Regions from separate parts of the Streptomyces sp. CA-111067 genome, predicted to be linked through region 1. Evidence: riboswitches for the same ligand, from Rfam matches in the RefSeq annotation. Region 1 holds a riboswitch; each other region holds the start of a gene.
The links. A riboswitch is a leader RNA that binds a small molecule or an ion and turns the genes downstream of it on or off. The one in region 1 is predicted to bind cyclic di-AMP.
Positions count from the first base shown of each region.

Region 2: another riboswitch for cyclic di-AMP. It lies ahead of ACQPW6_RS01880 (C40 family peptidase); the one in region 1 lies ahead of ACQPW6_RS16135 (peptidoglycan DD-metalloendopeptidase family protein).
Region 3: another riboswitch for cyclic di-AMP. It lies ahead of ACQPW6_RS32140 (M23 family metallopeptidase); the one in region 1 lies ahead of ACQPW6_RS16135 (peptidoglycan DD-metalloendopeptidase family protein).

Region 1 is NZ_CP192103.1:3,722,724-3,727,422, forward strand. It holds gene ACQPW6_RS16125 (PrsW family intramembrane metalloprotease) at 1-1,118, shown strand, start outside; gene ACQPW6_RS16130 (hypothetical protein) at 1,257-1,556, shown strand; gene ACQPW6_RS16135 (peptidoglycan DD-metalloendopeptidase family protein) at 1,680-2,855, opposite strand; cyclic di-AMP (ydaO/yuaA leader) riboswitch at 2,868-3,040, opposite strand; gene ACQPW6_RS16140 (N-acetylmuramoyl-L-alanine amidase) at 3,449-4,174, shown strand; gene ACQPW6_RS16145 (HNH endonuclease signature motif containing protein) at 4,322-4,699, opposite strand, start outside.
Region 2 is NZ_CP192103.1:434,373-439,071, reverse strand. It holds gene ACQPW6_RS01900 (8-amino-7-oxononanoate synthase) at 1-1,163, shown strand, start outside; gene ACQPW6_RS01895 (DUF397 domain-containing protein) at 1,241-1,474, opposite strand; gene ACQPW6_RS01890 (helix-turn-helix domain-containing protein) at 1,519-2,373, opposite strand; gene ACQPW6_RS01885 (ATP-binding protein) at 2,635-3,063, shown strand; gene ACQPW6_RS01880 (C40 family peptidase) at 3,087-3,569, opposite strand; cyclic di-AMP (ydaO/yuaA leader) riboswitch at 3,573-3,741, opposite strand; gene ACQPW6_RS01875 (hypothetical protein) at 4,149-4,466, opposite strand; gene ACQPW6_RS01870 (ATP-dependent Clp protease proteolytic subunit) at 4,473-4,699, opposite strand, start outside.
Region 3 is NZ_CP192103.1:7,236,535-7,241,233, forward strand. It holds gene ACQPW6_RS32125 (M16 family metallopeptidase) at 1-148, shown strand, start outside; gene ACQPW6_RS32130 (M16 family metallopeptidase) at 166-1,530, shown strand; partial or broken gene ACQPW6_RS32135 (IS5 family transposase) at 1,550-2,568, opposite strand; cyclic di-AMP (ydaO/yuaA leader) riboswitch at 2,845-3,000, shown strand; gene ACQPW6_RS32140 (M23 family metallopeptidase) at 3,015-3,833, shown strand; gene ACQPW6_RS32145 (GntR family transcriptional regulator) at 4,019-4,699, shown strand, end outside.

The DNA of each region.
Region 1 (4,699 bases):
TCGTCGGCCTGGCGCTGGCGATCCTGCCGGTGCCGCTGCTGCTCGGCGCGTTCCTGTGGCTCGACCGGGTCGCGCCGAGCCCCTGGCAGAACGTGGTCTTCGCCTTCTCGTGGGGCGCGTGCGCGGCGACGCTGGTCGCGCTGTTCGCCAACGAGTACGGCGCCAAACTGCTCGCCACGACCTTCTCCGCGAGCCCCTCGCAGACCGACCGCTGGGGTGCCACGTTCGTCGCACCGCTGGTCGAGGAGACGGCGAAGGGCACCGCGATCCTGCTCCTGTACCTGTTCCGGCGGCGGCACTTCGAGAGCCTGGTGGACGGGATCGTGCTCAGCGGGCTGGTCGCGACCGGTTTCGCGTTCACCGAGAACATCCTCTACATCGGGTCGGCCTTCGGCGAGGACAAGGCGCTCGGCTCGTCCCTCCTCGGCTCCGCGACGGCGGCGACGTTCTTCGTACGGGTGCTGATGACGCCGTTCGCGCACCCGCTGTTCACATCGATGACCGGGATCGGCTTCGCGGTCGCCGCGCTCACCCCGCCGGGGCGGATCTGGCGCAAGCTGGCGCCGCTGTGCGGCTGGGGCACGGCGATGGTGCTGCACGGGGTGTGGAACACCTCCTCGCAGCTGTCGCCGGTCAGCTTTCTGACGGTGTACGTGGCCGTGATGCTGCCCGTGTTCGGGCTGGTCGTGTGGTTCGCGTTCTGGGCGCGGGCGCAGGTGCTGCGCACGATACGGACGACGCTGCCGGCCTACGCGGCGGCCGGCTGGCTGTCGCCCGCAGAACCGTTCGCCCTGGCCTCGATGCGCGCCCGGACGCTGGCCCGCACCATCGCCCGGCGCGGCTTCGGCGAGCCCGGGGCCCGCGCGGTCCGCGACTACACCGTCTTCGCCACCCACCTCGCCCTGCTCCGCGCGGCGGCCACCCGCGGCCTGTCCACCCCCGACTTCGCCGCCCGCGAGGCCGAACTCCTGCACCACCTGTGGCACCGCCGTTCCTGCGCCCAGCCCTCCCTGGCCGAATCCACCTGGACCCTCCGCCCACCCCCACCTCCCTGGCCCGCACGATGGCCCCCCTACCCACCCCACCAACACGCCCCACCGGGCGGCCGGCACCTGTAGGCGATCCAGCACCGGCCTCCGCCCGTACCCCCGGCGGCCGGCTGCACGAGGGCCTCCGGCGGAGGGGTGTCGGGGGTGGGGGTTAGCCTCGGGGTGGGCTTTCGGGTGGCGGGGGTCTTTGGGATGGAGGAGGACGGGATGGGTGGGATTCCCGCTGGTGCGGTGGCGGCCGGGGGTTTGATCGGCGGGTACGGGGTGGCGCGTTGGACCAGGCGGCGGGAGCTGGGCGGGGTGGCGCTTGCCGCGGCGGGGGCGGTGGCTGCGCGGGAGTGGCGGGAGCGGGCCGGGTCGCCGGCTGCCGTGGTGCTCACCGGGGCGTATGTGGCCGCGTTCGCCGGGTCGCACCCGCTCGCCAAGAAGGTCGGCTCCTGGCCGGCGGTCTTCGCCGTCGCCGGGGGGATGGCCGCGGCCTCGTGGGTGCTGGCCGGGCGCAAGTAGGGCTGCCTTGCGCGCTCGCGCGGGGTCCTCGGGGCGGAAAATCCGACGGCCCTGGCGTCGGGGGGACTTCGCCAGGGCCGTCGGGTTCCCGGGGGGACGGGAGTAACGGGGTGGTGCGGTGGGTCAGACGGTCACGTCGTGGGAACGCAGCCACGGCAGCGGGTCGGTGGGCGCGCCGCCGCCGGGGCGGACCTCCAGGTGGAGGTGCGGGCTCGGGACGTTGCCGGTGGCGCCGACCCGGCCGATCGTGTCGCCGGTGGTGACCTGTCCCGAGGTGACGACCATCGTCGACAGGTGGCAGTACCAGAGCTCGGTGCCGTCATCGAGAGTGAGCACGACGCGGTAGCCGTACGAGCCCGCCCAGCCGGCGGACGTCACCGTGCCGCCGTGGACGGCGTGCGCCGGGGTGCCGGTGGGGGCGTCGAAATCCTGGCCGGTGTGGCTGGTGGCCCAGGGCGAGTCGGACTCGCCGAAGCCCGCCGTGAGGGTGTAGGACGCGACCGGTTTGACGTAGGACGCGGCCAGTTGGGCCAGGCGTTCGGCCTCCGCCTTGGCTGCCGCGGCGGCCTCGGCCTTCGCCTTCTCCTCGGCGGCGGCCTTCGCCTGGGCGGCCTGCTCGCGCACCTTCTGGGCGGCGGCCTCGCGGGCTGACTGGTCGGCTGCGGCCTTCTCTGCGGCCTCGCGCTCGGCGCGCGCGACTGCCTCGCGCTGGCGGGCGACCTGGCCGAGTATCCGGGTGCGGAGCGCTTCGCCGGGCTCGACGGCCGTGGGGACTCCGGCGGGCGTGTCCGTGGTGGCGGCCGGGTCGGAGTCCGGGGCCGGGTCAGGGTCCGTACGGTCCTGGGCCGCATCCTGGCCGTCCGCCGCACCCCGCACAGGCTGTACGGGGGTGTCCGCGGCCGGGGTCGCGGCCTCGGGCAGCTCCTTGACGGCTGACAGCGCAACGGAGTTGGGGACGCCCGGCGACTCGGGCACGCCGACCGCGTCCGGTGCGTCCAGTACGTCGGGGCCGGGCGCCTCGCTCACGTCGCTCAGGTCCGGCGCGGCCAGCGGCGCCGGCGCGGACTCCGCGGCGACGGCCACACCTCCCGCCCCGACCGCGGCCATCGCCGCGACCCCGAGCACGGTCGTGCCACGGGCGAGATTGCGCTGCCGGGGCAACCGGTGCCTGCCGCGCAGATCGTCCAGGTAAGCGGCGGCGTCGGGCGTTTCGGACGCGGGGAACTCGTCCCAACCACCGGCTCCGGCGGACTCGGCCTCCGGAGCGGGTGGAGCGTAGGCAGGCTGGTTGGACGCCACGGCGGGCGCACTCCTTTCCTTCCTTCTCGCCTACCGGGTTAGCTGACGGGTTCGGAGCAGGAAGGTCTCCTACGGGCCTGAGTGCTGCCCGATTCACCCCATTGGACCCCTCCTGAGCCGTGGGTGACGGCGTACAGAAGGGCGGGTCCCCGGTTCCCGCGGACGGGATTCGGCAAGCGCACGGTGCCGCCTGTTCGGCGACGGTGACGACCGCGCTGCGTTATCGAACGTTAATAGAGCCGGAGGCGAATTCCAAGCCGAATCCAAGAGTTGACGGCGGGAACCAACCGGCCACATCAGTCGTAGTAGGGGTATAGCGGGCAAGTGGTGTGGCTGGGCGGTGACAGGAGCGTAAGTCAGTTGTTATCGGAGGGGGTTGAGATGGCTACCTTGAGTGAGTAGGTGGCGGTGGCGCGCCTTGTGGGCAAGGGGCGCGGGCGGCAGACGGGCCGGGTGCCAGCGGTCTGGACCTCTGCCAATTCGCGAAGCCCTTGGCAGGTCAGGGGGCCGGGTCGCACGATGAACGAGCCCCACGTTCTTGTCATGCACTCGCCCCACCGTGCTGACGCCTGCCCGCCCCACAGGGAGCCCCCATGCCCAGCTCCAGCCACTCCCCCGAATCCCGGTCCGCCGAGAGCTCCTCGCCCGGCTTCTCGGCCGAGTCCTCAGCCGACTCACCGGCCAACTCCTCCTCCGCCAGCCGCCGTTCGCTGCTGCGCGGCGGCCTGGCCCTCGGTGCCGCCGCCACCGCGGGCCTGGCCGGCGAGCTGTGGCCCGGCGGCAGGACCCGTGCCTCGGCCGCCACCCGCACGGCCCGGCCGGCCGCCGGCACCGTCGACTACCCGTCGGCCACCTGGGCCCCGGCCAGCACCGCCAACTACACCGTGGCCAACCGGCCTTCGACCTATCCGATCAACCTGGTGGTGATCCATGTGACCCAGGAGACGTTCAGCGACACGATCAAGCTCTTCCAGGACCCGGCGCACGCCGCCACCTCGCACTACGTCGTCAGGTCCGCGGACGGCGCGATCGACCAGTGCGTGCGCGAGCACGATGTGGCCTGGCACGCGGGCAACTGGGACTACAACACGCGCAGCATCGGCATCGAGCACGAGGGCTGGGTGGACCAGCCCTCGTACTTCACCGCGGCGATGTACCACGCGTCGGCCGCGCTGACCGCCGAGATCTGCGACAAGTACGGGATACCCAAGGACCGGCAGCACATCATCGGGCATGTCGAGGTGCCCGGCACCGACCACACCGACCCCGGGCCGAACTGGGACTGGGTGCGGTACATCCGGCTGGTCAACGGCGGCTGACCGGCGACGCGCTCGGGGTGGCCGGCGAGCGGCCGCCTGGCACGGGCGCCGGCCGCCTGCCCGGGCGCGCGGCGGGCTGCCCGGATGCGCGGCGCCCTGCCCCGGGTGCGGCCGGAGCCGGCCTGCCCTCGGCGCCGAGCCGCCGGCTCAGTTCGCGTTGCCGGAACGCAGCCGCACATGCCGCTCGCGGGCCAGCTCAAGGAGGACGGACCGCAGGGCGTCGCGGGTCCGGCCGCGGGTCTTGATGGCGTGGCAGTTGGGGCAGAGGGCGATCATCTGGCTGGGGTGGTCCCGGCCGCCCAGGCCCAGCTCCACGACGTGGTCCACCTCGAGGATGGCCGCGCCGGCGGTGGTGACGTCGGCGGGCTGGCCGGTGCAGGTCGGGTTCTCGCAAGCGCCGTCGCTCCGCTTGAGCACGGCTTTGCGGGCCGCGGCCAGCCGTATGGGGTCGCTGCCGGTGGCGTCACGGCGCGGGGCCTCGCCGGCCTGGCGCCGTTCCCGCTCCCGGCGTTCGGCCATCCGGCA
Region 2 (4,699 bases), 3.3 Mb from region 1:
CGCGAGCACCGCAGCCGCCCACCGGGCCGGGGCCCTTCGACTGGGTCGGCGGGCAGGCCGCGGTGCGCGCCGCCGCCGGGCTGCGGCGCGAACTGCGCCCGCGCCCCGCGGACTCGGCGCTGCTCGACCTCGCCGGCAACGACTACCTGGGCCTGACTCGGCACCCCGAGGTGACCCGGGCCGGCGCCGACGCCTGCCTGCGCTGGGGCGCGGGATCCACCGGCTCCCGGCTGGTCACCGGGAGCACCGCGCTGCACGCCGAACTCGAGGCGGAGATCGCCGAGTTCACCGGCTTCGAGGCGGCGCTCGTACTGGCCTCCGGCTACGCGGCCAACCTCGCCGCGGTCACCGCGCTCACCGGCCCCGGCACCCTGCTGGTCTCCGACGCGGGCAACCACGCCTCGCTGATCGACGGCTGCCGGCTGTCCCGCGCCACCACCGAGGTCGTCAGGCACGCGGCCCCGGACGCCGTACGCAAAGCACTGCGGGGGCACGAGGGGCCGTCCGTCGTGGTCAGCGACTCGGTGTTCTCGGTGGACGGCGACGCCGCCCCGCTGCCGGAACTGTCGGCGGCCTGCCGGACCTACGGCGCCGGGCTGTTGATCGACGACGCGCACGGGCTCGGCGTGCTGGGCGACGGCGGCCGGGGCGCCGCGCGGGGCGCCGGACTGGCCGGGGCGCCCGACGTGGTGTGCACGGCGACGCTGTCCAAGTCGCTGGGCGCGCAGGGCGGGGTGGTGCTCGGGCCGGCCGCGGTGATCGAGCACCTGGTGAACACCGCCCGTACCTTCATCTTCGACACCGGTCTGGCACCGGCCGCGGTGGGCGCGGCGCTCGGCGCGCTGGGGGTGCTGCGCCGGGAGCCCGAGCGCGCGGAGCGGGCCCGCGGGGTGGCCGGGGAGTTCCACCGGCGGCTGACCGCGGCCGGCCTCGACGTGACCGCCCCCGACGCCTGCGTGGTCTCGGTGCGCGCGCCGTCGGCCGACGACGCGGTGCGCTGGGCCGCGCGCTGCCGGGACGAGGGCCTGGCCGTCGGCTGCTTCCGGCCGCCGTCCGTGCCCGACGGGATCTCCCGGCTGCGGCTGACCGCCCGCTGCGACCTGACGGAGGGCCAGATCGAAGCGGCGGTCGCCGCAATCGCGAGGACCGCGCCGCGCGGCTGAACAAAACCGGGCAGAGCGCGGACGGAATCGGGCGGTGCGTGAACGGAACCGAGCGGGAGCGAGCGGGACCGAGCGGTTCAGGACCGGACGAGTTCGTCCCCGCTCAGTGCCCGCACGAACTCCGACCAGGCGCCGGGCGCGAAGAGCAGCGCCGGCCCCTGCCGGTCCTTGGAGTCACGGACGGCCAGCAGACCGGTGGCGAGTCTCGCCGTCTCCACGCAGTTGTTCGCGGCGGTGCTGTGGCTGCTGCGCCGCCACGTCACGCCGGAAAGCGCCGCACTGGAGGAAACGTACCGGGACAGAGCTGCCATGGAGCCCCCTTCTTAGTGCGCCCGCCTGTCGTTGGGCCCGGCTATCACGACATATCGTCCGCGATCTTACCGATCAGCGCCACGGACTCGTCGTCAGGAAGAGCAAACTTACACAATCGGGCGAATGCGGCACCGTACGCTGCGACATCCTCTTTCCGATCGACATAGAGACTACTCGTCAAATGGTCAATAACAACCACGTCGAGATCGGCAATGCGCGGAAATGAGAAGACAACGAACGAACCCGTAACTCCTATGTGCCCGCCGGCGGCGAACGGCAAGACCTGTAACCGGACATTCGGCAGTTCCGCGGCCCCGGCCAGCGCCCGCAGCTGAGCGGCCATCACCTCGGGGCCGCCGACACCGCGGCGCAGTACCGCCTCGTCGAGCACCGCCCACAGCTCCAGCGGCGGGTCCTGCCGCAGCACCGCCTGCCGGGCGATCCGCACGTCGACCAGGGCGTCGGCCTCGCGCGGTCCGAGTTCGGGCATGACGTCACCGGTCAGTGCCTTGGCGTAGGCCCGGGTCTGCAGCAGCCCGGGCACCACGTTGTTCTCCATCGACCTGGCCCGCCTCGCCCCGGTCTCCAGGCTGATGAAGTCCCGGTACTCCACCGGCAGTACGTCGCGGAAGTCGTGCCACCAGCCGCGCTGGTGGCCCTGCCCGGCCAGCGTGTCGGCCAGCTCCCTGGTGTCCTCGTCGCGCACCGCGTAGACGTCGAGCAGTACGGTGACGTCCTCGGCGCTGACGCTGCTGCGGCCGGTCTCGATCCGGCTGACCTTCGACTGGTGCCAGCCCGCGAGCCGGGCCGCCTCCCCACTTGTCAGACCGGCCAGATCACGTAGCCGGCGCAGCTCCTCGCCGAGCCTGCGCCGGCGTACGGCGGGCATTCGTTCCATGGTGCTTCGGACCTCCAGAAGTGCGCGGTGTGACGGTATGGGAACCGTTACGACAGTGTGCCGACCTAATGCGTTCTCACGTAGCAGAGTTCACCGATTTGAGCGACAGATATATGCATTGTGCTGTGCGACACCGGCAATGGCGGCACGATTAGTGGCACTCTGGCGCGAACCCGCCGCATCCGGGCCCACTTCCGGGCCCGCATCGGACGGCCGCCACGCACCGGAGCCCGGTCACGGCGGGAAAGGGACTGTGTCGCGATGGCAGATCTTCAGGAAGCGTCCATCACCCTGCCGAGCGAGCCGGCGTCGGTGACGACGGCCCGCCGCTACGTGTGCGGGCTGCTCACCGACTGGGGCATGCCGGACGGGGACCCGGCCACCGACTCGGTCCGGCTCATGGTCTCGGAGCTGGCCACCAACGCGGTGCTGCACACCTCGGGCATGTCCCCGACCTTCACCATCGACGTCCGGTGGGAGCGGGGTGAGCGGTTGCACATCGGCGTGACCGACAGCCACCCGCGCTGGCCGCAGCGGCTACCCGGGGCCGTGCAGCAGGACAACGGGCGCGGGATGGTGATCATCCGTCACCTCACCGCGGAGTCCGGCGGCAGGCTCCAGGTCACGCCGACCGACGAGGGCGGCAAGACGGTCTGGGTGATGATCCCCTGGGCGGTGCCGGTGCGTTGACCGCACCGGCGCCGCCCGGCGGGTCAGCCCACCCGCCCGTACCAGACACCCCCCGTCCAGATCTTCTCCAGCCGCACCCGGGCGCCGGTCTTGGGCGCGTGCCAGATCCGGCCGTCGCCCGCGTAGATGCCGACGTGGTAGACCGAGGAGCTCGCCGAGCCGCTGTGGAAGAACACCAGGTCGCCGACCCGGCGGGAGCCGGCGGAGATGTGCTTGGTGCTGCCGTACTGCGCGGCGGCGGTGCGGGGGAGGGTCTTGCCGGCCCGCTTGAACGAGTAGAGGGTCAGCCCGGAGCAGTCGAAGCGGCTGGGGCCCGCCGCGCCCCACTGGTAGGGCGAGCCCTTCTTCGAGGCGGCGACCCCGAGCGCCTTGGCGGCCTGGGTGGCGGCCTCGGCCCGCTGCGCGGTGTGCGGCAGCAGCGGTGGTACGGCGACCACGGCGGCGGTCAGGACGGAAGCGGCGCCGATCCGGGTCAGCCGGGTGGACACGCGGTTGGGCGTGGTCATGCGCAACCCTTCGTCGTCAGCCTGCGAAGGATGACCTGTCGGGTTCGGGCAGGCGAAGATGCCCGGCCGCGTGCTGCGGCTTCACCCCAAGGAGTGGCCCGGATGCGTTCCGGACCGGCCCCGTCGTGCCTGGGTCCTCCGCTCCCGCCGTTGCACTCGAGTCGCGACCTGGCATCCGCGCGCCGGCGGGATTGGGCTTCCGCGCGGACCGCCCCGCCACGGCGGCGGGGGCTTGTCGTCACTACGGATCGTCACGCACACCGGCCGCCGCGACCGGGCGGGAAACGCGCTATGTGATGCTCGTCACATGTCATCCGATCGAGTGAATGTCCGCTCGCGAAAGCCCGACCGGTGCGACTACCGCACCGCCTGACCTGCGCGCGGCTCATATCCGCGGGTCGGCGTCAAGCCGCCACGCGCAAGTCGGACGCCGCGTTTCCGGCGGCTTCCGGCTACCCCAACGGAGGTGGCCGCTACCGCCGTGCGGGGGACCCCCTGCCGCTGAGTGACCGGCCCGGCGATCGACCGGCGGTGCGACGCCGCTCGGCCGGCCGGTCCCCGGCGGGTACGTCTGGCGGTTCAGTCCGGCGGCCCGGGAGCCCGTTCCGGCGCCACCACGACCAGCGACGACCGGCGCTCGCCGTCCAGCACCCGCAGCGCCCGCCCGAGGGTGGCGTGGTGGAAGGCGGACTCGCCGCGCAGGTGCATCGTGGCCAGCGCGTCACGCAGCTCCGCCGCCCGGCCGACCAGCGCCTGGGCGGCCCGCAGCGCGCTGTAGGTGTCGGCGGTCCGCGACGGGTTGATCCGGCCGAGCAGGTCGACGATCTCCAGGTAGCTGTCGATCAGTTCGCCCTCCGACCGGGTCAGGGCGGGCAGCGGCGGCAGTTCGGGTACCACCGCGGCTCACCGCGGCCGGTACGCGGGGATCGACTTGCGGCTGCTCGTCACCCGGTCCACCAGCCCGTAGGCCACCGCGGCCTCGGCGTCGAAGACCTTGTCCCGCTCGATGTCCGCGCTGATCCGGTCCGCGTCCTGGCCGGTGTGCCGGGTGAGCATCGCCTCCAGCCGCTCGCGGGTGCGCAGCAGCTCGTTGGCCTGGATCTCCAGGTCGGAGGTGTCGCCCTGCACCA
Region 3 (4,699 bases), 3.5 Mb from region 1:
CCGGCTGCGGCCCGACAACCGCGCCGTCCTGGTGTACGAGCCGACCGGCGGCCCCGAAGAGGCCGGCTCGGACGGCGAGGGTTCCGACGAGGCGGCGGCCGGGCAGGCCGCCGCGGAAGAGACCGAGCAGGAAGAGGGCGAAGCGTGAGCGACACCGCCACCGCCATGACGTTCCACCCGCAGCCGCAGGCCGGCGAGCCCAAGCCGTGGGCCTTCCCGGCCCCCGACCGCGGTTCGCTCGCCAACGGGCTGACCCTGCTGACCAGCCACCGGCCCGGCCAGCAGGTGGTCGCCGTCGAGGTGCTGCTCGACGCGCCGCTGGACACCGAGCCCGAGGGCCTCGACGGGGTCGGCACCATCATGGCCAGGGCCCTGTCGGAGGGCACCGACGCGCACACCGCCGAGGAGTTCGCGGCCGAACTGGAGCGCTGCGGCGCCACCCTCGACGCGCACGCCGACCACCCCGGCGTCAGGGTCTCGCTCGAAGTGCCCGCCTCCCGGCTGGACAAGGCGCTCGGGCTGCTCGCGGAGGCGCTGCGCGCCCCGGCGTTCCCCGACGACGAGGTCAAGCGGCTGGTCGCCAACCGCCTCGACGAGATCCCGCACGAGCTGGCCAACCCGGCCCGCCGGGCGGCGATGGCGCTGTCCAAGGAGCTGTTCCCGGCCACCCTGCGCTGCTCCCGGCCGCGGCAGGGCACCGAGGACACCGTGCGCCGGATCGACGCGGCGGCGGTGCGGGCCTTCTACGCCGCCCACGTCCGCCCGTCCACCAGCACCGCCGTGGTGGTCGGCGACCTGACCGGCATCGACCTGCCGGCGCTGCTGAACGACACGCTGGGCCGCTGGACCGGCAACTCCGCGCAGCCGCACCAGCGGCCGGCGATCACCTCGGACGACACCGCCCGGGTGGTGATCGTGGACCGGCCGGGCGCGGTGCAGACCCAGCTGCTGATCGGCCGCACCGGCGCCGACCGGCACGACCCGGTGTGGGCCGGCCAGGTGCTCGGCACGTACTGCCTGGGTGGCACCCTGACCTCCCGTCTGGACCGGGTGCTGCGCGAGGAGAAGGGCTACACCTACGGGGTGCGGGCCTTCGGCCAGGTGCTGCTGTCCTCGGCCGACGGCACCGGCGCCGCGCTGCTGGCGATCAGCGGCTCGGTGGCCACCGAGGTCACCGGCCCGGCGCTCGCCGACACCTGGCAGGTGATCCGCACCCTCGGCGAGTCGGGGCTGACCGACGACGAGCGCGATGTCGCCGTGCAGAACCTGGTCGGGGTCGCCCCGCTGCGCTACGAGACGGCGTCGGCGGTGGCCGGCACGCTGCTCGACCAGGTCGAGCAGCAGCTGCCCGACGACTTCCAGGCCCAGCTCTACGCGCGGCTGGCGGCAACCGGCACCGTGGAGGCCACGGCCGCGGTCGTCAACGCCTTCCCGCTGGACCGCCTCGTGGTGATCCTGGTCGGCGACGCCGCCACGATCGCCGAGCCCGTACGGGAGTTGGGCATCGGCCCGGTGGAGGTCGTCAACTAGGGACTGTTTGAGGTTCGGATCATGTGGTTGAGGTGAGGAGCTTCAGCCACATGATCGATCCGCGGAGGTGGAGTCCGGCCTCGTAGCTTTCGGGAGACTTGTCGTAGCGTGTGGCCAGGCCGCGCCAGGTCTTGATCTTCTGGAAGCTGCGTTCGACGGTGTTGCGCTGTTTGTAGCGTTCGTTGTCGTAGGTGACAGGCCGTCCGCCGGCTGAGCCCTTGTTCTTGCGGTTGGCCTGCTGGTCGATCTTTTCCGGGATGACCACGGTGATGTGGCGCCGGCGTAAGTAGGCCCGGTTGCCCTTGGAGGAGTAGGCCCTGTCCGCTGCGACGGCCTGTGGTCGGGTGCGGGGGCGGCCGACCGGGCCAGGTATGCGGATCTTGTCCAGGACGGTCTGGAACTGAGGGCTGTCCCCGGCTTGTCCGGGAGTCAGGACGAACGACAGGGGCAGTCCTGTGGCGTCGACCGCGGCATGGATCTTGCTGCTCAGTCCGCCTCGGGACCGGCCGAGCCCGGCGGCGTCCGCCCTGGCCCTGCAACGCCGTCGCGCTGCAGCCCGGTCCGGGTTCGGCGTGTCTGTGCCACTCGTGTCCGCACCGGTCGTCGGCGGATCACCCGCAGCACCGGCGGTTGTCGCGGGAGCGGAGCCCCCTTTTCCTCGGTCAGGGCCTGTTCCAGGGCGTCCAGGGTCTCCCCGGCCACTGCCAGACCTGCCGATTCGTGATGCGCCCGCACGATCGTGGAGTCCACGCTGACCAACTCCAGGCCGACCTGCCGCCGCGCGGCCGCCTCGGCGATCAACGCGTCCATCAGGTCCTGGAACACCCCGGCCTTGGCCCAGTTGCTGAACCGGGAGTAGATGGTGGACCAGGGCCCGTACCGGTCCGGGACATCACGCCAGCCACTGCCGGTCCGGAACCGCCACAGCACCCCGTTGAACTGGTCCCGCACCCGCCGCGGCAACGGCCCGGTGGCCGTCACCGGCAAGTGCAACTCGATCAGAGCCCATTCGGCATCCGTCACGTCAAAACGCGCCACGCACGAGTTCTACCAGCCACCGGCAACAGACCACCGGGCCTCTCAAAGATCCAAACCTCGAACAGCCCCTAGGGCTCCGCCAGCCGGAGTTCGACGTCAGGCCGAACCGGGGCGGGGCATGGGCCCCGCCCCGGTCCGGGTGGCGGATACGGCGGTGCGGCCTGATGTGCGGCCGTGTGGCGTACGCAACATATGAGCCGATCTGTTTGAAGTACGACCGTGTGCCCGGTTAGCGTCAACGACCGTTGCCCGTCCAGCAGTCGCGCCTGGCGGCCCGGGCGCACATCGCCGAGTCCCCGTCAGGGGAGCCGGGGAACCAAGAGTTCCCTGGGGTGAATCGGGACCTTTCGCCCACCACGGGCGGCGGACCCGTAGGAGACCTTCCTGCTCCGAACCCGTCAGCTAACCCGGTAGGCGAGAAGGAAGGAAAGGAGCGACGCCGCTTCATGGCGTTCACCCACCCCCAGCCCCAGCCCAAGTCCGCGTCCCGCGGGAAGCACCGCCGTCCCGGCCGCAGCGTCCTGCGCACCGGCACCACCCTGGCCGGGGTCGCGGTCGTCACCGCCACCGGCGGCCTCGGCGCCAGCGCGATGGCCGCGCCGGGGCAGGCGGAACCGGCCGCCGTACAGCCCGTCTCCCTGGCCCAGGCACTCGACGTGCCCGAGACGCTCGCCGACTCGCTGGCCGCGCAGGCCGACGCGCAACTGCGCGAGGCCGCCGCCAGGACCGAGCGGGCCCAGCACGCCCGCGAGCAGGCGGCCGCAGCGGCGATGGCCAAGGCCGCCGCCAAGGCACAGGCCGCGGCCGTGCACGAGGCGCGGCAGCAGGCCGCCCGCGCCGCCGAGCGCAAGCGGCTGAACTCCTTCGTGCTGCCGGTCGCGCACTCCTACGTCTCCACCGGCTACCTGGCGTCGAGCAATCTGTGGTCGTCCGGCCGGCACACCGGCATCGACTTCCACGCGGCCATGGGCACCGACGTGCACGCGGTCGGCGCCGGCACCGTGGTCGAGGCCGGCTGGGGCGGCTCGTACGGCAACAACATCGTGATCAGGATGGCCGACGGCGAGTACACCCAGTACGGCCACCTGTCGTCGATCCAGGTCACGGTCGGCCAGCGGGTGACCCCCGGGCAACGCATCGCGCTGTCCGGCGCCACCGGCAACGCCACCGGGCCGCACCTGCACTTCGAGGTGCGCACCACCCCCGACTACGGCTCGGACGTGGACCCGGTGGCCTACCTGCGCAAGCACGGCCTGAGCGTCTGACCCGCCCCGGCGGGCCCCGAACGAGGGTCCGCCGGGCCGGCCGGCGTCCGATCACGGCCGCGGCGGCGTCCGAAAAGGGCGGCGCTGTCCCAAAACAATGCCCGAATTCTGGGGCTGCTTTCTGATTCCCGTGCGTGCTGGAATAGAGTCGCGCACAATACGGGGAAAGAACGGAGTCCTGCGATGTGGAATCGGATGTGAACGGCCAGGACGGCTCGGGGCGTCGTATCTCCGCCCAGGTGGTGTGTACGGCCGTCCGCGACGACATCGTCGCCGGCTTCTTCCCGCCGGGCAGCCGGCTCACCGAGGAACTGCTCGCGCAGCGCTACGGCGTGTCCCGGGTGCCGGTGCGCGAGGCGCTGCGCACCCTGGAGTCCGAGGGGTTCGTCCGCACCCGCAGGCACGCCGGCGCCTCGGTGGCGGAGCCCACCGAGCAGGAGGCGGCCGACCTGCTGGAACTGCGCGGACTGCTGGAGCCGCTGGGTGCCGCGCGGGCGGCCAGACGGCGGACCGAGGCGCATCTGAAGGTGCTGCGCGGACTGGTCAGGCTCGGCCAGGAGCGCGCGGTGCAGGGCCAGTTGTCCGACCTGCCGTCGCTGAGCGGCTGGTTCCACGAGACGCTGGCCCAGGCGTCCGGCAGCCCGACGCTCACCGCGCTGCTCACCCAGCTCAGACACAAGATCGCCTGGGTGTACGGGGACGGCAGCGCGGGCCGGGCGGTGGAGGCGTGGGAGGAGCACGCGGCGCTGGTGGACGCGGTGGCGCGCGGTGACGCCGACCGGGCCGGCCGGCTGGCGGCGGTCCATGTCGAGCGCACCTCGGCGGTGAGGACCCTGAAACATCCCGTAAACGCGGTGCGCCGCCGC